One region of the Acinetobacter sp. CAU_H_56 genome, then DNA from elsewhere that is predicted to be linked to it. Evidence: predicted binding sites of a transcription regulator. Region 1 holds the regulator's gene; the other holds the start of a gene.
What was found. Region 1 encodes PhoB, which activates phosphate uptake and scavenging genes when phosphate is short. Its sites were predicted from a motif close to TGTCATNAANCTGTCATAA; they were not measured.

Region 1 (11,868 bases):
TAGTAATTGCCATAACCTACAGGACGGTTACCAGTTCCTACCATTGGAGAGGCAAAACGAATAACATTAGGTTTAGCTTCTGCTGCAAAAGATTGAACAGCAGGCACCAGTGTTGCTGTGGAGAGAAGGCCAGCAAATAATACTTTTGACCATTTAAACATGTGAAAATTCCTCAAAATATAAAATTAGAATCCGTACTGGAATTGTGCGACCAGTTCGTTATAGCTCTTGTTTGTAATGTCATTGTTGACATGGTTCAGGTTGATCTGAAACTTGGTGGTTTCCGCAAAAAATGCATTCAGGCCCAGACTGTGAATATCAACCGTTTGATCGGCTAAATTTTTGTCACGATCAATGGTGTCGTAGCGATAGAAGGCCTGATAAGACTTTGGCCACCAGTCGTCATAACGGCCCTGATTACGGAAGCCTTTGACAAACTGCTCACCAAAGTTCCAGAACAAGGTACCTGTGTGTGACTCACTTTCACGCTTATAGGTCTGTGCGGTTTGTGAAATATAGGTGTCATCTTCACCTTGCACATATTCATAGGTCACACCGAATGGATGATGGTTATAGTAAATATCGAAGCCTTTACGCAGCACATCGCCTTTACCAGCAAAGGCCGCACTGGTGCCATCAATTTCAAATAGATTGCTCTTGCCTTGATACCAGGACAGACCAAAACTCAGTTCACGCAGCCATGAGTTATATTCTGCAGGCAAGGTATAACGCAGACGTCCAATAAAGTTTTTGTCATCATTGTCATCCGATTTATTGGCACCATTACCATTCACCAGACCAAAGGCATAGCTGATCATTGGCGAGCGATAGTTATAACCATAGTCCACGGTTGGTAAGGCATCACCGCGTACAATCAGGCCGACTTCACGCAGTGCCAGTCCATAACCTAGGCCCGGTAAACTGAACAAGGCATTGTTAATGGTGGGCTTCAAATCTTCAGTGGCCTGAACTTCTTGGCCAAATGGCAATAGTTGCTGACCTAAAGTGACGCTCAAGCGTCCCGTGTCGGCACTTAAGGTTGGTAATACGTGATAAGTCAGCTGTGCATCCAATAAGTTCAGATAACTGTTATTGGTTCCTGTCTGTGGAGAAGTACCAAAACGCAGGTTGAAATCCAGGTTTTTGCCTTCTTCATAGTCTTTATACAGGTTGCCAATAAAACCAATTTGGACTGCACCTAAATCAAACGAAGAGTGGCGGTCTTGAACTGCCATCCCGGTATTGGTACCCGTAGGTGGAGTGCGCTGTGCTTCATCGATATAAGAGGCTTTGGCTTGTACCACCCCGTTAATCAATAACTGACGTGTTGATAATGCCGTTTTGGTATCGCGGTCACGTTGTACCTGATATTTATAGTTTTCCAGATCGCTTTGCAGACCTTGCAACTCGGCACGTGTCACAAAGCTTTGGTCATCGTCAGTGTCAGCTTCTGCATCAGTAGCCACCTCAATCTCATCAGCAGTAGTGGCTTCTGTAACGGCTTCGTTCTGATTCTGAATCTGCGCCAACTGGGTTTTTAATTGTTTTAATGACTGCTCGAGTTGACTGACCTGTTGTTGTAACTGACCTACCTCCGCATCTGCATGCGTTAAGCCAATACTCGCGCTCAGCAGAGTCAGTACCGTTGCCCCTTGTTTAAAATATTGCTTCATACAATCGACACACCTACAGTTTTGCCAGTGAAACGTCAGTCGATTTGATCAGCACAATCACCTGACTTCCTACCTGCAAATCCAGCTCTTCTACAGAACGTGTCGTAATTACCGAAGTGAAAATACCTGAAGCAGTCACCACATCGACTTCAGAAACCACATCACCTTTTACAATTTCCTGAATAGTACCTTTTAACTGGTTACGCACATTAATAGATTGAATTGTCATTATTAATCCCTGTTGTTTTGGTTGGAATTAATATGCATGATTTTTAATATGCAGAAAAATAATATAAATAGATTTTTATATATTATTTTATAAAATCTAAAAATATTATTTTAAATCCAGTTAATCTGATAATTTAAATATTCTTTGTTTTTAATCACGATATTTTCATATTGCCAATCCAGAATATTTTGACTGGCCAGATTCTTTATTTCTTTATTAATAGTTTGGCGTGAAGCAGAGAGTAAATCTGCTAAATCATGCTGGGAAATTTTGAGCTTAATTTCAGTTCCCAGAGGATGAGATCGACCGTACTGAATCGAAAGGTCATGCAAAACCTTACACACTTTTTGATGTAAATTAGCGACTTGCAGGAATTTAACCTGCTGGATCAGATATTGCATCCGATGGCTGAGAATATTTAAAGCATCCTGCTTTAAGTGATTGTTATCATTTATTTCTTCTATAAATATATGCTGTGGAATTTGCAGGACTTTAACCTGATTAAAAGCATAATAATCATAATCAATCACTTGTGTATTGAGGCACGGAAGCAGGTTAATCAGATGCTTTTCCGAGAAATAATTAAAGGCATGAAAACGACCCGACGGGCTTAAATATCCAATCTGTATAATCCCATCAAGTAATATATATAAAGCAGTATGGCAGTTTTCTTTATTTAAAATTAAATCGCCTTTTTGATATTTTCGAATCGTTGAACATTTTAAAATATAATCCAGTTTATCCTCAGAGATATTTTTAAATATATTTTTTAATATGTCGTAATTTACATTATTTTTTGCAGTATGAATTTGCATAAAATGATCCACCCTATATTTTATTTAAATATTAGATGGATCATTAATGACTGGCGAATCATTTATTCTTGATTCTTTAGCTATTTATATGCAAAGTTTCCAATTCAATAAGAATTACTTATGAAACTTTTTCATAAATACCATCTTCGCTGTTATAGCGGAAGTTGCTGATATCCTGCTTGACGTCTTTACGCAGTTCACGGCTTGGACGGCCATCCACACCGACTGGCACATCACCCTCTAAAGTCACACGACGCACTACACGGTGCTGGTCACCATAGTCATTAATCGCTCGGTGTTGCGTTGCACGGTTATCCCAGATCGCCACATCACCTGCACTCCAGCGCCAGCTCACAATATTTTCCAGCTTCTCTACATAACTTTGGAACAGGTCGAATAAACGGCGTGATTCACTTGAGCTATAACCGACGAAGCTCTTAAAGAAATGGCCCAATAACAAGGTTTTTTCACCTGTTTCAGGATGAACGCGTACCAATGGATGTTCAGTTTCGTATTCAGTTGAGTTGAAGTAGTTTTTATATTTTTCTAAAGCTTCTTTTGGAACACTGACTTTTGCAGCATAGTCAAAGTTGTTGCTGTGAATCGCACGCAAGCTATCCGCCAGTGTTTTCAGTTCTTCAGGTAAATCATTGTAGGCAGCGGTTGTATTTGCCCATACGGTATTGCCACCTACTGTAGGTGCAACCACGCTACGCAGGATAGAAGCTTTTGGATAGGCATCAATAAAGCTGATGTCCGTATGCCAGCTGTCTGCACGTGCACCGCGTGAATCAATTTCCAGAATATGTGCAGAGCCATCTTTTACCGGTACAGTCGGGTGATTCAACGGTGTGCCTAAACGTGCTGCAAAGGCTTCTTGGACTACATCATCCAGATGTTGCTGATCTTTAAAGAAGATCGCTTTATGCTGCAATAATGCCTGGTTGATTTCATTCACCACTTCATCAGCCAAATCCGCTGACAGTTTTATGCCCTGGATTTCAGCGCCAATACGGCCACCAATTGGTTGAACCTGGATGTGTTTGTATTCATAAGCCATGATCATTTCCTCTATCTATAATTATGTCGACCTTAGGTCTGTGAAATCATCATGCCGAATCGGCTTATCTAACGCTGTCAATTTATTGACATTCTTATGCACCATTTTTGATTTATAAAATACTTTAGCTGCTTAAGTTTTCGGGCATAAAAAAACCCGCTTACGCGGGCTTTGATCAGAGTGTTTTAAGCTGACTTTTTCTTCTGCTTGCCGAGGCGGGTAGCTAAAGCCGTGACTTTCTGATAGCCAGTTGGCATGAGGCGCTGAATTAAATCAATCGCTTTGGCATCATTTCCAATTAGCAGACGGCGTTTGTCTTTTTGTACCGCATCCAGTATTTGACGGGCTGCTTCTTCTGGTGGGCAACGCAGCAGCTTATTAAAATTCTGTGCAGATTTTTCCGGATGCATTCCCAGACTACGGATACTGTCATTCATTTTCGCTGCAATGGCGATATTGGTGCGGATTCCGCCTGGGTGTACACAGAGTGCGCTTACGCCGCAGTTTTCCATATCCAGTTCCTGACGCAAGGATTCGGTAAAACCACGCACAGCGAATTTAGTGGCATTATAAGCAGACTGAGTTGGCTGGGCAGTTAAACCGAACAGGCTGGAAATATTGATGACATGACCATCACCGGTTTTCTTGATTAAAGGCAGGAATTCTTTGGTACCATAGACCACGCCCCAGAAGTTAATGCCTACGATCCATTCCAGCTCTTCATAGCTGGCGCCTTCTACGGTAGAACCGAGTGCCACGCCAGCATTATTAAAGATCATATTCACGCTGCCATGATCTTTCTCGACCTCAGCGGCCCAAGCGTGCATTTCTTCCAGATTAGCCACATTGACCTTTTTGGTTGTGACACGAACATCACTACCTTTCAGCAGCTCAACGGTTTTAGCCAGACCCTGTTCATTCACATCGCTTAAAGCTAAATGACAGCCCTGCTTTGCTAAAAGCACCGCAAGTTGCTGGCCGATACCTGAACCTGCACCTGTGATGGCCGCGACTTTATTATTAAAATTTTTCATTGAATTTCCTTGATTAAAACACTGCCCTTCCATGACAGCCTGTTTTTCTGTCGCATAGGGATACAGCACACCGTTTCAATATAGTTTTGACAATCCATATTGTCAATAATTCCAGCATGTCTCTACGGGCCAATTTTCAGGTTTGAATTTCAGCATAGGTCAAAGCCGGATTTATTGATAAGATACTTAAAATCTCAAGCACATGAGTCTATGGTCTTTATGACGGATGCAGTAAATTCAGGACAAAAACTAGCAAGTAAAAGTAAAGAACGCCAGTTTAAAGGACTTTCTATGGCTGAGCGTCAGCAGGCACGTCGTGAAAAGCTGATTGAGGCCGGGATCGAGGCTTATGGTCGTCATGGTTTCTTTTCAGTCACAGTAAAGGATATCTGTAACGAAGCCAAACTGACTGAACGTTATTTTTATGAATCCTTTAAGAAAAGCGAACATCTGTTCCAGACTATTTTCCTCAAGCTGATTGACCAGTTACAGCAAAATGTCATGCAGGCGATGATGCAGGCTTCTTCTGATCCAAAGAAAATGATCGAAGCCGGTCTGACTGCCTTGCTGACGACCTTACGTGACAATCCGGGTATGGCACGAATTATTTATATCGATGCGATGCTGGTTCAGGAACTGCATAATCAGGCCACGATTCATGAAACCATGGGCCGTTTCGACCGTATGATTCAGGCCTTTGTCATGCTAATGATGCCGAACCTGAATCGTTCTGAAAGAGAGATTTCCCTGGTCTCGACCGGACTCAATGGTTATGTTACCCAGATTGCCATTCGTTGGGTCATGAGCGGCTTTAAGCAGTCTTTGGAAGAAATTCTGTCTTCCTGTAGCTTGGTATTCTTTGCTTTACTAGATACTTTGGGTACAGAAAAACCGGCAGATCCGGTTAGATAATTTTTAAATCAAGATAAGTTCTAGATAGATTTACTTGTCAGTGATCTACAAGATTTTGAATTAAGACCCTCTTATAAAATAACAGCTTAAATTGTGACAAATCTTTGCGAAAGGCCACGGAACTACCTATTCTGCAATGATACTGTCATAATTAATCTTTGTAATAAGCCTGTCATAAATATAAAACGGTCCACCGTTTGCATGAAATAGGGTATTGCGCTGTGAAAGATGACTACATTCTTATTGTTGATGATGAACTGCCGATTCGTGAAATGATCCATACTGCTCTAGATATGGCGGGCTTTCAATGTTTACAGGCAGAAGATGCCAAGCAGGCTCATCAAATGATTGTGGACCAGCGTCCAGCATTGATTTTGCTGGACTGGATGATGCCGGGTGGCGTGAGTGGTGTCGATCTCTGTCGTCGTCTAAAACGTGATGAAAGCCTGTCTGAAATCCCGGTGATCATGCTGACAGCACGCGGTGAAGAAGACCACAAGGTACAAGGTCTGGATGCCGGTGCCGATGACTATATGACCAAGCCGTTTTCGACCCGTGAGCTGGTTTCACGTATTAAAGCTGTTTTACGTCGCTCCAATGCCCTCAGTGGTGAAAAATCCATTGATGCTAATGGATTGGTATTAGATCCAGTCAGTCAGCGCGTGAATTTTGGCAGTACTATTCTGGACATGGGACCGACTGAGTATCGTCTCTTGGCATTTTTCATGACCCATCCGGAACGTGCTTATACCCGTGCGCAATTGCTGGATCAGGTCTGGGGCGGCAACGTCTATATTGAAGACCGGACCATTGATGTGCATATCCGTCGTCTGCGCAAGGTGCTTGAACCTTATGGCGCTGACCGCTATGTACAAACTGTACGTGGCACCGGTTACCGTTTCTCGACCCGTACCGATGTTGCACTGGGTTAATTGTTTTTAGGTAAATCTTGTTTTATGTATGAGCCCTATCCTGTTCCCGAACTGTCACATGAGCACAAAAGACTCCGTTACAGCAGCCTATGGGATTTTGCCAAGCAAGATTTGCGTTTACTTCTTCTCTTCCTAGTGATTGCCAGTTGTATTGGTCTAGGCATCGGTTATTTCTGGATCTGTATCGTTCTGGCCTTTGTTGCCTTCTTTGGCACACAGTTGCGTTCACTCTACCTGGTCAATGAATGGATCTCGAACCGTCCCTATGATGTACCGCCAAATATCAACGGAATCTGGGGCGCTTTACTGTTCAATGTTTATCGGGCCCAGCGTCAGGAACGCGTTGTTCAGGCTGAAATGGTCGAGCTGATTGACCGTGCACAATCCTCGCTAGTCGCCCTTCAAGAAGCTGTAGTGCTGATTGATGAAAACCAGCAGATTGAATGGTGGAATCCGGCGGCAGGACGTTTACTAGGGATTGGTCAGGAAGATCGCGGCCGTAATATCCTGAGTTTGTTACGTCAGCCAAATTTCATTGATTACTATCATCATATTGATGATGCACCTGATGGCCTTAAAATGAAGTCTTCGATATTCGAAGATCATTATGTGCAAATCAAAATGACCCGTTTTGGCGGTGAAAGCCGTTTACTGGTCGCTTATGATGTGACCCGGATGCATAATCTGGAACAGATGCGTAAGGACTTCGTCGATAATATTTCGCACGAACTGCGTACGCCGTTAACTGTGCTCAGTGGCTATATCGAAACCTTTACCAATCAGGAAGATATTAGCCCACGCTGGAAACGCGCCTTTGACCAGATGCAATCCCAGACCCGTCGCATGAATGCACTGGTGAATGACCTGTTGCTGCTATCCCGTCTGGAAAATGACAAGAATATTGCCAAGAACCAGATTATTGATATGCCGAATCTGATGAACCAGCTGTTTGATGATGCGCAAGCCTATAACGTGGATTATGGCCATACCCTAAATCTGGATATTGACAGTCACTGTGACCTGATTGGCTCAGATATGGAAATTGCCAGTGCCTTCAGTAACCTGATTACCAATGCCATCAAGTACACGCCTAAAGGTGGAACCGTCACCATGGGCTGGCATGATGATGGTGAATCGGCCTATTTTGTCGTAGAAGATACTGGAATTGGCATTGATCCTAAACACTTACCTCGCTTGACTGAACGTTTTTACCGGGTTGATTCTGACCGTAGTCGCCGTACTGGTGGTACAGGTTTGGGACTGGCGATTGTGAAGCATGTACTGATGCAACATCGGGCCCAGCTCGAAATTGATTCCCGTGAAAATCAGGGCTCCACCTTTAAGGTGATTTTCCCTAAAGAACGCCTCAGTTTCCCAGACTGATGCAAAAATAAAAAAAGGTGCAAGTCGCACCTTTTCTTTTTTAGCGAAGGCTTTAAGACTTTAATGCCTGCTCTTTGGATAAGGCCCGGAAATAAGCCGCTCGATGCGAGATCCGTTCCAGATAGGCTTGAATCGCCGGATAGCTTTTACCGGTACGGCTTTGCATGGCTTCAAGCGGAAAGCTCATCTGGATATCAGCAAAACTGAAACGACCGGCAAAATATTCATACTGGCTTAAATGATCTTCCAGAAACTGGATATGGTCTTTTAAACGGCTTTGCACAAACTGCTTCTTCACCCCTTCACAAATTGTTTTAGCAACCGGACGTACCAGAAATGGCACTTGCTCAGGAACTTTGGTCATCACCAGTTGCATCACCAGTAAAGGCATCAAAGACCCTTCTGCATAATGCATCCAGTAGCGGTATTGCGCCTTGTTCTCGGCACTGATCGGCTGAAACTGATGGGTCGAATCATAGGTTTCTTGGAGATACTCCAGAATGGCGGCAGACTCAGCCAGTACCAGATTCTGATCTTCCAGAATCGGGGCTTTACCCAGAGGATGAACCTGTTTCAAAGCAGGCGGAGCAGAATAGTTAGGCAGGCGTTTGTAATACTTGATCTCATAATCAAGTTCCAGCTCTTCCAAGGCCCACATGATTCGAAATGATCTTGATTGTTCGAGATGATGTAAAACACGCATATTAGACTCATGATTTTATTGTTATTACTGCGTGAGCATAGCAAAAAGTCCAGATCTGATTAAAGAGTTTATCAGTCTACTTACATTTTCCCTACCGGATATAACGTACCCTCTTTTAGCTTAAATCAGGCTGGTCCGAATCTCCAGACTACGTAACAGGGTTTTGGTCACTGGGGTTTTGGCACAAATCTCCAGAATTTTCTGCTGCAAAGCCGAATCATGAGTAATATCGAAACTTAAGCGTCGTTCAATCCATTCCTGTCCTTCTTTATTGGCAAAGAATTCTGCTTCAACCTGAAAGTCGCCCAGTTCAATGTCCTTATGCTTGGCATACATGCGCAACGTAATCATGGTGCAAGAGATCAGACTGCCTAAAAGCAGATCATAAGGTGCAGGACCTGCATCCTGCCCGCCGAAGGATTCAGGTTTATCGGTCAGATAATGATGTTGACCATGACTGATTTCTCCCTGCCACGGTATGGTTAAGCTCTGTATTTTGGCAATTGCGATACGGGCCATACTGATCCTTTGTTCTTATAGTTATATGAAAGATTTATCGAGAAACACGCATATGTTCTGGAAATGCCGGTGCTTCCATGCGCGGCCCATCATAGCTTGGAATGGTGCCAAAACGCGGGTGCCCCATCATCCACTGTTCACGGGCCAGCTTCAGTTCTTCCACATCACGACCAACCAGATTCCACCACAATAAAATAGGGCTTTCAAACGGCTCTCCAGCAATCAGCAAGATTCGCCCACCGGCATGAATTTCAACATCTACATGCTGCAATCCAGGTTCAAGAATCACCATATTATCTTCGGTCAGTTCATGCCCATTAATACTTGCCAGACCCTCAAGGGCCATAAAGCCATATTCAAATCTTGGATCTAAACTCAAATGGGCACGGGTACTTTCAGCAGCAAACAGATCCACACCCAAAAGTTCAGTATGCACTTTAACCGGGGATTGTGTATTTAGGAATTCCCCGACTAGGACCGTACATTGAATGCCTTGTTCTTCGATCACAGGTAATTCCGGATAATGATCAAACGCGGGAGCCATATTGATCTTGTCATCAGGCAGGGCGATCCAGAGCTGTGCTGCATGCATCTTGGTTTCAGTTTCCGGTGAAACCTCTGTATGCGAAATGCCATAGCCTGAAGTCATCAGATTAACCTGTTTCGGCCGGATCAATTGCCGGTTACCCAGACTGTCACTGTGCATCATGGTGCCTTCAATCATCCAGGTAAAAGTTTGCAGGCCAATATGCGGATGCGGTCCGATATCCAGACCATCTCCCTGAGGAAACTGAGTAGGACCGGCATGATCCAGAAAACACCAGGCGCCAATCATGCGTTTATGCCGACTCGGCAAGGCGCGTTTAATGACAGTTCCCTGCCCAATTTCTGCACGCCGTAAAGGAACTTCCTGTATGAACTGATTGATATACTTTTCACAATCATCTGAATTTGACAGTTCAATATCATTATTATTCGACATGGTTGAGCTGACCTCGGCAAGTTCATTCTGGCTGTATGCTGCATCAAGACATCTTTCCCTGATCATCACAAGATGTCTACCTCATACAACAATGTACCGCGTCTACCCGCAAAATCTATCTTTGGAAATATTTCGATACGTATAAAATGTGCTACTCATCAGAACAGTTCAAATACTTAAAGGCTTCAGTCTTTCAAATCCTGTAATCAAGATCTTGGTGATGAATCATATAATCATGCAAGTAACCAGCATTATCTCGTTTAAATCAACTTATTCATCATGCTCATGTTTCACGTGAAACGCTCATTTTTATTGATATAAACTTTTAAAATCAGCAATCTATAAAAATGTGATCCGTCTAGTTTTATGTTCACAAAACAAAAATTTTGTTACGTTTTCTTTTTTAAAATCGTGCTACCCCCTGATTCTAGGGAGATTGTTTTTTACTCATTTGGTCCATAATAGGACCCAATAAAAATAAGATTGGATCAGGACATGTCATCCTCGAATGAAAATATATATTCAACGGCGAATATGTCTTTTCAAAACTCGACCACGGATAGATCATTAAAGTTGGCCGAATGTGATCTGCAAAATCGCCAGTTAATTGAAGATGCGCTTGCACATCGCGCTGCACCTATTCCTGCGCAATTCCAGCAGTACTTTTATAATTATCTTTATGTGCATCGTCATCAAAATCTTCGCCAGATTAATTACATGGCGCAGATCGCCTTTTTGCTGTATTTCTTTGCCGATATTTTTATTATTCCTGACATGTTTTTCCTGTCTGGCCTGATCCGGGTATCACTGGTCATTGCTGTCATGTTTTGCTGCTATTACCTGTTTAAGCATCAAAAGAATATCCGGGTTCTGGACATGATTTTGCCTGTGGGCACGACTGTGGCTGCAGCGACCTGGATTGGCCTGCTCCTGCTGTCGAGTAGCCCGCATGTGTCAACTTATATCTATGCCTCTGCGATCTTTGTTTTAATTACCAATCTCTGTGTACAGACCGAGTTTAAGGGTGCACTGTATTGTTCTATTTTTATCGCCCTGTTTATCATGATTGGAGTGACTCATCTCATGAGTCTATCGCAGGCCTTTATTTTTACCGTTGTGTTCACGCCTCTCTGGGCATTTAGTATTTATATTAACTGGAATAATATCATCAACATACGGCGTTCTTTTCTACGCACTTTGCTGGATGAATGGAATTATCAAACCTTAAAGAATCTTGCCCATACTGATGATCTGACGCAGTTATTTAACCGACGTCATTTTGTGGATATGGCTGAACGTTCAATCCATCAATGGCCGAAGCCTGCCAGCACCTGTCTATTGATGTTTGATGTCGATTATTTCAAGAGAATCAATGACAACTATGGTCATGATGTGGGTGACCGGGTGCTACAACTGATTGCTGAAATTACCCGTAAAGAAATGCGCTCTAGCGATGTACTGGCACGTTTTGGTGGAGAAGAATTTATTGCCTTGCTGGAAGATACCCAGCTACAGGACTGCCTGATGATTGCAGAACGGATTCGCTGTTCGATTCAAAAGCAGGTGATGCACATCAATCCCGACCAGAAAATCCAGTTCACGATCTCTATTGGTATTGCTGAACTT
Region 2 (11,868 bases), 940 kb from region 1:
GTCTGGTCAACGACACGTGCCAACTCAGGAATGTGCTGTTTCAAGGTCGTTTCAACGCCTTGTTTTAAAGTCACATCAATTGCTGAACAACCCTGGCAACCACCACCAAATTTAAGAACCGCAGTTAAGCCATGCTCAGGATCTTCAACCACTTCGACCAGTGCACAGTTACCACCATGACCTGCAAGACCCGGGTTAATTTCTGACTGAAGCACATAGGTAATACGTTCTTCTACAGAGGCATCAGGACCGACACGTGGCACTTTAGAGTTTGGTGCACGGAAAGTCAGCTGACCACCAAAACGGTCTTTATTGTAGTCAATAACTGCATCTAGCAAGTATGGAATTGACGGAGAGTCAATATAGGCCGGAAAATCTGGATATTCCTGCTTATAGTCTGTAGGTACAACCTCATCAGGTGCACTATAAGCCATGCAACATTCAGCGCGCGGTGTACCCGGATTTTCTACAAACACACGTACGCCAATACCTGGTGTATTCTGTTTGTCCAATAGATCCTTTAAATACTCTTGTGCTGTCGGTGTAATCAAAAGATTTGGAATTTCTTCTGCAACCGGAGTGTTGCTGTTCTCAGTCGACATAACAATAATTTCCTCAAGCTGAAGCTGCTATTTTAACTGAAGATGCGGGGTAATTATAAAAATTCAACCAAAATTGTCGGATTTATTATAAAAGTCGCACTTTAGATTTGTTTTAATGGCATGATCATTGTCAAATAGATAGAACCAGAATTACTTATATGCTTGATTTACCTTTTAATCATACCGTCACTATTATTCTGATCACCTGTATTGTTTCTTTTATTGCTTTTTCAAAAGAACAGGTCATGAATCGTCTGATTTTCTGGCCGCCTGCCATGCAACGTGGTCAATATGACCGTTTCATTACCCATGGTTTTATTCATGCAGATGGCACGCATTTACTGTTCAATATGATCACGCTGTTCTTTTTCGGCAGTATTATTGAAAGTTTTTATCGGCAGTATTTATATGATCTGGGCTTTATCCTGTTTTATCTGGGTGGTCTGGTTGCAGCGATTCTGCCAAGTTATCTAAAACATAAAAATGATGCACGCTGGGCCAGCTTAGGTGCTTCCGGTGCAGTATCCGCGGTTCTGTTCGCTTACATTCTGTTTGAACCATGGAAACTGATTTTCGTGTTCTTTATTCCCGTACCTGCGATTATTTTTGCTGTTTTATATGTGGCCTATAGTATCTGGTCTGGCAAGCGCGGCAACAGCAATATCAATCACAGTGCCCATCTTTGGGGTGCAGCGTATGGTGTGGTGATGACGATTATTCTGGAACCACGACTTATTCCGCATTTCCTGAATAAACTAACCCAAATCCCTTTCTAAAGTTTTGAGTGATTAAGGGATAGCAATTATCCCTTTTTTTAATAATTCACATATGAAAATGATTTTCATTTCCAAAAATTATGCTAATCTTGTCGCGAATTTAGAGGAATAAACATGAAATTTAAGACTTTAGCACTTGCCACAATATTAGGACTGACAACTTCCTTTACAGTTTCTGCACAGGTCACTTTCGACTATAAAAACCAAAATATTCAACTTAAAAAAGCGCCAAAAAAGATCGCAGTGTATGACCTGTCTGCATTGGATACCTTGAATGCATTGGGACTCGAAGCACAACTGGTACCTTCTGCAAGTTTCGCAGGTGTTTTAAGCAAGTATCAGCAGGACAAATTTACCAAAGCTGGATCCTTGTTCGAACCAGATCTCAATGTATTAAAAGCTGCGAAACCTGATCTGATTATTGTCGGTGGCCGTTCGGCTTCCAAAGCAGAGGCTGTTAAAAGTATTGCTCCGACTTTAGATCTTTCTCCAGATACTAGCCAATATATTGCCAATCTGACGGAACGTGCCCATGTCTTGGCTCGTGCATTTGGTAAAGAGAAAATTGCTACTGAAAAGCTCGGTAAAATCGCAACGCTGCAGCAACAACTGAAAAAGCAGACTGAAGGCAAAACTGCACTGATGCTGTTTGCAGTCGGTGAAAATTTTATGCCACATGCAGAAAATGACCGTTTTGGCTTTGTTTATGAATTAGCAGGTTTTAAACCGGTATTGGATCCATCTGAACAGTCTGATGCACCCCGTCCAGAAGTCGGCTCTCCAGAAGCATTGAAAGCAGCTGAGAAAAATGTTCAGCGTATTACAGCAGCCGTTGAGAAGAATCCGGATTACATCATTGTCCTGGATCGTGGTGCGGTGAATACCCAGAAATACACTGCTCAGGATAATATTCAAAAACACCCTACCCTGAAAAATGCCAAAGCCTTGGCTGAGAAAAAAGTCATCTATGTGAATGCCGATGCCTGGTACATCACTGGTGCGGGTTTGGACAATACCGCTTTCATGCTGGAAGAACTCATTAAAGGCACAGCGAATTAATTTTTAACCTATTGCTAAAAAGGAAGCTTCAAGCTTCCTTTTTATTTGAAACATCTCGTAATAAATTAAGACCCAAGACTGGAATTTAATGCCAACCCAGGAAGCAACTTAGCAGCGATAATGTATACATCTGTATATTAATTGCTGTAAGTTGCGAGATATTTTGCATGTCCACTTCCCTAGACGGTCTTCAATTTCCCATTTCTGCTTCACAACAAAAACCAAGCACATCGAAAATCGGCCGTAACATTATTTCTGAAGCCTTAGGCGCAGTTGATCCTGTACATGCTACCGCAGCACAGCAGGAAAAGAACTGGCGTAAGCAATATCCAGTACACTTTAAACATCTGGTTGTAGATGGATTACGCTCCGCAGGTGCAGCACTAAGTATTGCCAAGCAAGGTCTAGAAACTGCACATGCCAGTTTTGAGTTTTATCGTGATGGTCAGAAGCATCTACTGAAAGATGTGATGTCCTTGCCTGCGCAGAACCTGAATACCTTCCAGCTGAAAGGCCAGTCTGAAAAAGCCCCAGAATGGTATGTGCCTTATCATGGCAAAAAACTGCAAGGACAAGAACTACTAGATCAGATTCAATCTTGGGAAGATCGTGGTATCGTCGAACCGAGTCATGCCAATGCCTTGCGTGAATGTATAGCCCATCCAGAATGGTTTGACCTATCCGATCGTACCACTGTTCTATTTGGAGCCGCTTCTGAAGCAGGTCCACTGACTTGGCTATCCAAATGGAAAGCCAATATCGTAGCGATCGATCTGCCAAATACTCGTGTCTGGGGCAAGATTCTAGATACAGTGAGTCAAGGCAACGCCACTTTATATGCACCATCAGTTGAAGCGCTGCCAACTGATACTTCACTAGATATTTTAAAAGAAAAACTGGGGGCTAACCTACTCACCCAGATTCCTGAAATTGCCCAATGGCTGATTCAGTTCAAACAGAATCTGGATCTTGCGGCAATTGCTTATCTGGACGGTGAAAGGCACGTACGTGTTTCTATGGCGATGGATGCCATTATGAAATATGTTAGCGAGCAGAAAGCCAATACCAGCCTGATGTATATGTGTACCCCGACCGATGTGTATGCAGTTCCAGAAGAAGTGGTTCAGGCTTCGCAAAGTAAATATCAGCAGCTTTCCAAAATTGAAAGTACCTTAACCAAAGGCATTTCACTGATTTCACGCAAGCATTTTTTCCAGAAAAATAAGCAGGATCTGTTTAAGGTTGGTGATAAGTCTTACGGTGTTTGCGACTGTCTGGTCGTTGAGCAAGGTCCAAACTATGCACTGGCTAAACGCATCCAGCAATGGCGTGCAACGCTAGCACGTGCCAATGGGCAGCAAGTGAGCATCAATATCGCTCCTTCAACAACGACTTATTCAGTGACCAAAAATCCACTGCTGAAAGCTGCGTTTAATGGTGCCAGCCTGTTTGATGTGGAAGCGTTTTCCCCTGAAACCACCAATGCGATTATGGCTGCGCTCTGGATTCACGACCTGCGTAATCCAGAATCTGTGGCCAATCCTGATGTAAAACTCAATCATCCACTTGAGTTAATGATGTCTGGTGCGAATCATGGCGGTTTATGGCGTGTGGCTTATCTGGCACGTACAGCATTGCCGTTTGCTGCGTTGTATGGTTTTGCAACAGATAAACTGCCGAAAGGATTATTAGGTAAGTTGAAGAAGTGATTTTTTCTGAAATAAAGATGAAACTAATTTTATTGGTCAGGCGACATGGATGTCGCCGTTAGGCTGTGATATAGGGACATATCATCAGCCTAACAAAAGATTTTTGTTACCTTGCGAAGTGCACTTCTCATCTTTCAAAAGTAAGACTAAGAAATACTCATTTTTTACATTTAGTTGAAATTAGCTATTAATCCTTCTATTGAAAATACTTTTAGCCTTCTGATTACCCTCCCCCCCTTGCGCAGCAATGCTACTCATCCCATAGAGAGAGCATCCCTTATAATTTTGAAAGTCATTAGATAACAAAAAGTCTCCTATTTCCAGAAAGCAAATCACTATTTCTTAAGGCTAAAACTTTTCTAGCACCCATAAAAAAACGCTGCATCAGCAGCGTTTTTTACATCGAATCTTCTTAGAAAACTTTCAGAAGAATCCAGTACAAACCACCAGATAAACAGATCGTTGCAGGTAGTGTAAACACCCAAGCCGATAGGATCGATTTCACCATCTTAAAGTTTAGGCCAGACTTGTTCGCCACCATGGTACCTGCAACTGCAGAGTTTAGAACGTGAGTCGTAGAGACTGGCATACCGAAACCATCCGCAGCGGCAATGGTCGACATCGCTACCAATTCAGCAGACATGCCCTGACCATAAGTCATATGTTCTTTACCGATCCGCTCACCCACAGTCACGACAATTCGTTTCCAGCCGACCATCGTTCCCAGACCAAGTGCCAAAGCTGTTGCCACTTTTACCCAGGTCGGAATGTATTGCAGGAATGAATCCAGATTGTCGCGATACTCATCAACGGTTTGTTCCTGAACCTCGCTCATTGCCGGTAAAGCTTGTGCTTTATCCAGACGTTTAAACGCTGTGGTGCTCAGGTACATGTCATTACGGAATTCTGAAACTTGTGCTTCTGGAACATCCTTGATGTTGCTGTAGCTACCAACTTTATCACCCAAATGATCGGTCAGACTTGCCAGTGCAGGAACAACCTCAGCATTCAATTCTTTGGTTTGAATGTATGTGGTAATGATGGCACGTGCTTTTTCGTCCGGAATATCTTCATGCTGCGGATAAATCGCATCAGCCGTTTGCGCAGACAACTGGCCAAAAGACTGGATATGAGCTGCATCCAGATTTTTGTTTAATGAATATGCTAAAGGTACACAGCCGATCAGGATCAGCATGATCAGGCCCATACCTTTTTGACCATCGTTTGAACCATGCGCGAAGCTTACACCAGTACAGGTAAAGATCAGAATGGCACGAATCAGCGGTGGTGGTGGCTTATTGCCTTCAGGTGGCTTAAACAGTTCAAGCTGCTTTCTGAAGATCTTTTTCACCAGCAGAAATAGTACCCCAGCAAAAGCAAAACCGATCAGAGGTGAAAACAGCAATGCTTTACCAACTTTCAGCACCTGTTCCATATCCACACCAGAAGCACCACCACCAGAATTCAGCAGGTAGTTCATGATACCTACCCCCAGAATCGAACCGATCAGGGTATGTGAACTTGAAGCGGGAATACCAAGGAACCAGGTACCCAGATTCCAGAGAATCGCAGCGATCAGCATGGCAAAGACCATAGCGAAACCGGCACCTGTGCCGACATTCATAATCAGCTCGACAGGCAATAATGCAATGATTCCGTATGCAACAGCACCACTGGCCACCATTACCCCGAGGAAATTACAAAAACCTGCCCACATGACTGCAACCGGTGCAGACAATGCATTGGTATAAATCACGGTCGCAACCGCATTGGCCGTGTCGTGGAAACCGTTGACGAATTCAAAGCCCAGCGCAATGAATAACGCCGTGCCTAAAAGAATCATTGAATACAGACCGATCGGTGGGACATGAGCTAAATCTGAAGTCAATTGGAAGCCGATATAGATCAGCGTGGAGATAATTAGAGTCAGAAACACCGGCATAAAAAATTTCGGTGTTGGCACATGAACATTGGCCGGCTTATCAGAAGGCGACTGTTGTGCTGAACCTAAGGGAGTTTGATTAGAATTCATGCAAGCAGGAATAGAGGATTCAAGAATCCCCATATTGTTCAGTTAAATTGTGACAATTATATGACAAAGTGCTGTCATATAAACCAGTTTTTTAGACTTTCTCGTTGCCGTTTATCCTGTAACCACATGCTCTAAATTTTAAAAATATACAAATATAATCAATTATTTATTAAAAGAAAAACACTTGAATCGCCCGGCTTTATTCATGTTTTGCAATATATCTGGTCATTCCTACCCGGCTGTCATATTTCCGAGCCTGTCATATTTGATTAAAGATTAGCTTTGTTATATGACACTCTGATGAAAGCTGCTTACATTTTATTTTCCAGTCGCACGCTTTTATCAAGAACTTTAATTTCCAGATTTCCATCTGTTTTCAGCTTTCTATACCGGCTTGAGTGTCTTTATCAAATTTTCAAATCAGGCATATCCAGCATTCTGTATAAGCACTACAGAAAACTGCGCACTAATCTGTTAAGATTGTTGCCGTTTTTGATGCTTACTGAGAAAGTTTGAATGTCTACACTTGCCACCTTAAAAGAACTTCTTGCCAAGAGAATTTTAATTATCGATGGTGCGATGGGTACCATGATCCAACGCCATAAATTGGAAGAAGCCGATTATCGTGGTGAGCGTTTTGCTGATTGGGCATACGACCTTAAAGGCAATAACGACTTACTTGTGCTGACTCAGCCACAGATTATTCAAGGCATTCACGAAGCTTATCTTGAAGCTGGTGCCGATATTATTGAAACCAATACCTTTAACGGCACCCGTGTTTCAATGTCTGATTATCACATGGAAGATCTGGTTCCGGAAATCAACCGTGAAGCAGCACGCCTGGCTAAAGAAGCTTGTGCAAAATATTCAACACCTGAAAAACCACGTTTTGTTGCAGGTGTGATTGGTCCGACATCACGCACGACTTCAATTTCTCCAAATGTAAATGACCCTGCCTTCCGTAATATCACTTTTGACGAATTGAAAGTGAATTACATCGAATCAACCAAGGCCTTGATTGAAGGCGGTGTCGATATCATCCTGATCGAAACCGTATTCGATACTTTAAACGCCAAAGCTGCGATCTTTGCAGTGAAGGAAGTATTTAAAGAACTAGGCACTGAATTGCCAATTATGATTTCTGGTACGATTACCGATGCGTCTGGTCGTACCCTGACTGGTCAAACTGCAGAAGCGTTCTGGAACTCAATGCGTCATGCAGAACCAATTTCGATTGGTTTTAACTGTGCCCTAGGTGCAGATGCCATGCGCCCACACGTAAAAACTGTATCTGACGTGGCTGATACTTTTGTGTCCGCCCATCCTAACGCAGGCTTACCAAATGCCTTCGGTGGTTATGATGAAACTCCGGAAGAGACCGCAGCATTCATTAAAGAATTTGCGGAAAGTGGTCTGATCAATATTACTGGTGGTTGTTGTGGTACGACGCCTGATCACATCCGTGCCATTGCTCAAGCAGTTGAAGGGATTGCCCCACGTCAAGTGCCAGAAATTGAGCCTGCATGTCGTTTAAGTGGTTTGGAACCATTTAACATTACCAAAGATTCATTGTTCGTGAACGTCGGTGAACGTACTAACGTTACCGGTTCGAAAAAATTCCTGCGTCTGATCAAAGAAGAAAACTTCGCCGAAGCGCTAGATGTTGCCCGTCAACAGGTTGAAGCCGGTGCACAGATCATCGACATTAACATGGATGAAGGCATGCTTGATTCGGAAGGCGCGATGGTGCACTTCCTGAATCTGGTGGCATCTGAACCTGATATTTCACGCGTGCCAATCATGATTGACTCATCAAAATGGGAAATCATTGAAGCTGGTCTGAAATGCGTCCAAGGTAAAGCGGTTGTTAACTCGATTTCCCTCAAAGAAGGTTATGACGAGTTTGTAGAACGTGCCCGCCTCTGCCGTCAGTACGGTGCAGCGGTGATTGTGATGGCATTCGATGAGAATGGTCAGGCCGATACTGCTGAACGTAAAAAACAAATTTGTAAGCGTTCTTATGACGTGTTGGTGAATGAAGTAGGCTTCCCGTCTGAAGACATCATCTTTGACCCGAACGTGTTCGCGGTAGCAACCGGTATCGAAGAACACAACAACTATGCTGTAGATTTCATTGAAGCTACTGGCTGGATTAAACAGAACCTGCCAAATGCGATGATCTCTGGTGGTATCTCGAACGTATCCTTCTCATTCCGTGGCAATGAACCGGTGCGTGAAGCGATCCATGCGGTATTCCTGTACTACGGTATCCAGCAAGGTTTAACCATGGGTATCGTGAATGCCGGTCAATTGGCGATTTATGATGACATCGACAAAGAGCTGAAAGATGCGGTTGAAGATGTGATTCTGAACCGTAACCAGGGTGAAAGTGGCAACGAAGCAACTGAAAAATTGCTTGAAATTGCTGAGAAATATCGTGGTCAAGGCGGCGCGCAAAAAGCTGAAGAAAACCTGGAATGGCGTAATGAACCGGTTGAAAAGCGTCTTGAATATGCGCTGGTTAAAGGTATCACCACTTATATCGATCAGGATACTGAAGAAGCTCGCCTGAAAGCCGTTCGTCCACTCGACGTAATCGAAGGTCCATTGATGGCCGGTATGAATGTGGTCGGTGACTTGTTCGGTGCCGGTAAAATGTTCCTGCCACAGGTGGTGAAATCTGCACGTGTGATGAAACAGGCCGTGGCCTGGTTGAACCCGTACATTGAAGCGGAAAAAACCCAAGGTGAAGCCAAAGGTAAAATCCTGATGGCCACCGTAAAAGGCGACGTACATGACATCGGTAAGAATATCGTTGGTGTGGTACTGGGCTGTAACGGTTATGACGTGGTCGATCTTGGTGTCATGGTGCCATGTGAAAAGATTCTGCAAACTGCGATTGATGAGAAAGTTGACATCATCGGTTTGTCTGGTCTGATCACCCCTTCTCTGGATGAAATGGTATTCGTTGCCAAAGAAATGCAGCGTAAAGGCTTTAACATTCCATTGATGATTGGTGGTGCGACGACTTCTAAGGCACATACGGCTGTGAAGATTGCCCCTCAATACCAGAATGATGGCGTGTACTACACAGCTGATGCCTCTCGTGCTGTAGGTGTAGCGACTCAATTGCTTTCTGCCGAGATGAAGCCAAAACTGGCAGCAGACTATGCAGCGGATTATGAAAAAATCCGTACCCGTCTTGCCAACAAACAGCCGAAAGCAGCGAAACTGTCTTATGCTGAATCGGTTGAAAATGGTTTCAAAATCGACTTCGACAAGAATGCGCCATTTAAACCAAACTTCATCGGTTCACAGACTTTCACCAACTATCCTTTAGAAACCTTGGTGGAATACTTTGACTGGACACCGTTCTTTATCTCTTGGAGCCTTGCGGGTAAATTCCCGAAAATCCTTGAAGATGAAGTCGTTGGTGAAGCAGCACGTGACCTGTATGCACAAGCACAAGCAATGTTGAAAGACATTATCGAAAATAAACGTTTCGATGCGCGTGCAACGTTCAGCATCTACCCTGCAAATCGTACCGGTTCAGATACGGTTGCAGTGACTGATGAAGCTGGTAACGTAACGCATACCTTCGAGCACTTACGTCAGCAATCTGACAAAGTAACCGGTAAAGCAAACTACTCATTGGCTGACTTTATTGCACCTAAAGATGTAGCTCAGGATTATCTGGGTGGCTTTACCGTTTCGATCTTCGGTGCGGAAGAATTATCTCAGGAATATAAAGCCAAAGGTGATGACTATAATGCGATTATGGTTCAAGCCTTGGGTGACCGTTTTGCCGAAGCTTTTGCTGAGCATCTGCACCAGAGGATCCGTAAAGAGTTCTGGGGCTATCAGGCAGACGAAACTCTAGACAATGATGAATTGATCAAAGAGAAATATGTCGGCATCCGTCCTGCGCCGGGCTACCCAGCTTGTCCTGAACATTCTGAAAAAGCGCCACTCTTTGACTGGTTAGGTACGACTGAGAAGATGGGTACTTACCTGACTTCTAGCTTTGCGATGTGGCCACCTTCATCAGTGAGCGGTTTCTACTATGCAAACCCTGAAACTGAATACTTTAACGTGGGCAAAATTTCTGGCGATCAGCTGGAAGATTATGCGAAGCGTAAAGGCTGGACACTGGATGAAGCGAAACGCTGGTTAGCGCCAAATCTGGATGATTCAGTGGTTTAATCCCCCCTCGATCCCCCTTTGATAAAGGGAGAAGAATCCATTCTTATCGAATATAAAAAATCCCCTCGAGTGAGGGGATTTTTTTGTTTTTAATCTCCCCTAACCCCTCTTTTTCAAAGAGGGGGATTTCACGTATCAAATTTATTACATGACAGCTCCTCCCTTTTTTAAAGGGAGGTTGGGAGGGATTAAATTGCTATAAATAAAATGAATATTTAGAATGCTTAAATCCATGAAAAATTTAAGATTGACAAATGGCAATAATAAAAAGTTTAGATCTTGGAAGCTTAGAAAGCATCTGTAAAACTTTAGGTGAAACTAATAATGGGCTTTCAGGAACAGAAATTACCAAGTATCTGGCTGAATGTAATATCAAAGATCTTCAATTAAATTCAACAAAATGGAAACGCTTATATGATGCTCTATACTCAAAACAAACTGAAGATCGCTGCTCCAATAATGTCTTAGCTTTTATTAAGTATGTTATGCGTCCTTCACGGCATATCCATAGAAAAGAATGGTTTGAAAATATACGAACTGAATTGAATTATATTTTGTCATTTGAAGGTTTTGAACTCACTGAAAGTGGCGAACTCAAGCAAGCAGACAAAGTTCAAACTTTTGATGAAGCTGAAGCACGAGCACAAAATTTAAGAAAAACTTTATTAGATAGAAAAATACATCCTGATGTCTTAGCCTTCTGTAGAGCAGAACTACTCGTAGATAATTATTTTCATGCGGTTTTTGAAGCTACTAAAAGTATTGCTGAAAAAATTAGAATTAAAACAAATTTAACTACTGATGGTGCAGAACTTGTTGATCAAGCCTTTTCTTATAAAGGTAAAATCCCTTATTTAGCATTAAATAAACTTACCACTGAAAGTGAGGAGAGCGAGCAGAAGGGTTTCATGAATTTACTTAAAGGTGTCTTTGGAACTTTTCGAAATACGACTGCTCATGCTCCCAAAATCACATGGAATATTGATGAACAAGATGCCTTAGATATTCTATCAACAGTATCATTAATTCATAGAAAATTAGATAAAGCCGCTGAAGCAAGAAAGATATATGAAAGTAGTTTTTAATCCCTCCTAACCTCCCTTTGAAAAAGGGAGGAACTACGTGATTCCATAACCGCCATCAAATTCGCGTGAAGTCCCCCTTTATAAAAGGGGGATTTAGGGGGATTCTTTAGGAAGTTCATTCAAACAATATTTATAAATTACATTTGCCACATCATCAATCTGCCCCATCACCTGCCTATTATCAAATCTCAATACTTTTAAACCTAGCTGAGCCAAGGCTTTATCACGAACCCGATCTGCCTCTAAACCACCATCTGTAAAATGCTGACTACCATCACATTCAATGACCAAATTCGCTGCTGGGCAATAAAAGTCCACTATGTAATTTAAAATTGGTTTCTGTCTATAAAACTGCAAACCTAAAATTTGCTTATTCCGAAGTCGTGACCATAATAATTTTTC

Region 2: AC4MCC_RS10735 (inorganic phosphate transporter) is a predicted target of PhoB. The motif match lies at 6,226-6,244, and genes of this name have one in related genera.

The regions. Positions count from the first base shown of each region.
Region 1 is NZ_CM178654.1:143,866-155,733, reverse strand. Features, by position in the region: gene AC4MCC_RS00720 (ABC transporter substrate-binding protein) at 1-161, opposite strand, end outside; gene AC4MCC_RS00715 (hypothetical protein) at 186-1,673, opposite strand; gene AC4MCC_RS00710 (TOBE domain-containing protein) at 1,687-1,902, opposite strand; gene AC4MCC_RS00705 (Crp/Fnr family transcriptional regulator) at 2,013-2,717, opposite strand; gene AC4MCC_RS00700 (TauD/TfdA dioxygenase family protein) at 2,836-3,777, opposite strand; gene AC4MCC_RS00695 (SDR family NAD(P)-dependent oxidoreductase) at 3,963-4,811, opposite strand; gene AC4MCC_RS00690 (TetR/AcrR family transcriptional regulator) at 5,031-5,723, shown strand; gene phoB (phosphate regulon transcriptional regulator PhoB) at 5,945-6,655, shown strand; gene phoR (phosphate regulon sensor histidine kinase PhoR) at 6,680-8,038, shown strand; gene AC4MCC_RS00675 (glutathione S-transferase) at 8,091-8,741, opposite strand; gene AC4MCC_RS00670 (OsmC family protein) at 8,862-9,260, opposite strand; gene AC4MCC_RS00665 (pirin family protein) at 9,295-10,242, opposite strand; gene AC4MCC_RS00660 (GGDEF domain-containing protein) at 10,738-11,868, shown strand, end outside.
Region 2 is NZ_CM178654.1:2,245,888-2,257,755, forward strand. Features, by position in the region: gene nfuA (Fe-S biogenesis protein NfuA) at 1-602, opposite strand, end outside; gene AC4MCC_RS10720 (rhomboid family intramembrane serine protease) at 761-1,378, shown strand; gene AC4MCC_RS10725 (ABC transporter substrate-binding protein) at 1,493-2,437, shown strand; gene AC4MCC_RS10730 (hypothetical protein) at 2,605-4,146, shown strand; gene AC4MCC_RS10735 (inorganic phosphate transporter) at 4,559-6,178, opposite strand; gene metH (methionine synthase) at 6,695-10,381, shown strand; gene AC4MCC_RS10745 (TIGR02391 family protein) at 10,636-11,466, shown strand; gene AC4MCC_RS10750 (endonuclease domain-containing protein) at 11,560-11,868, opposite strand, start outside.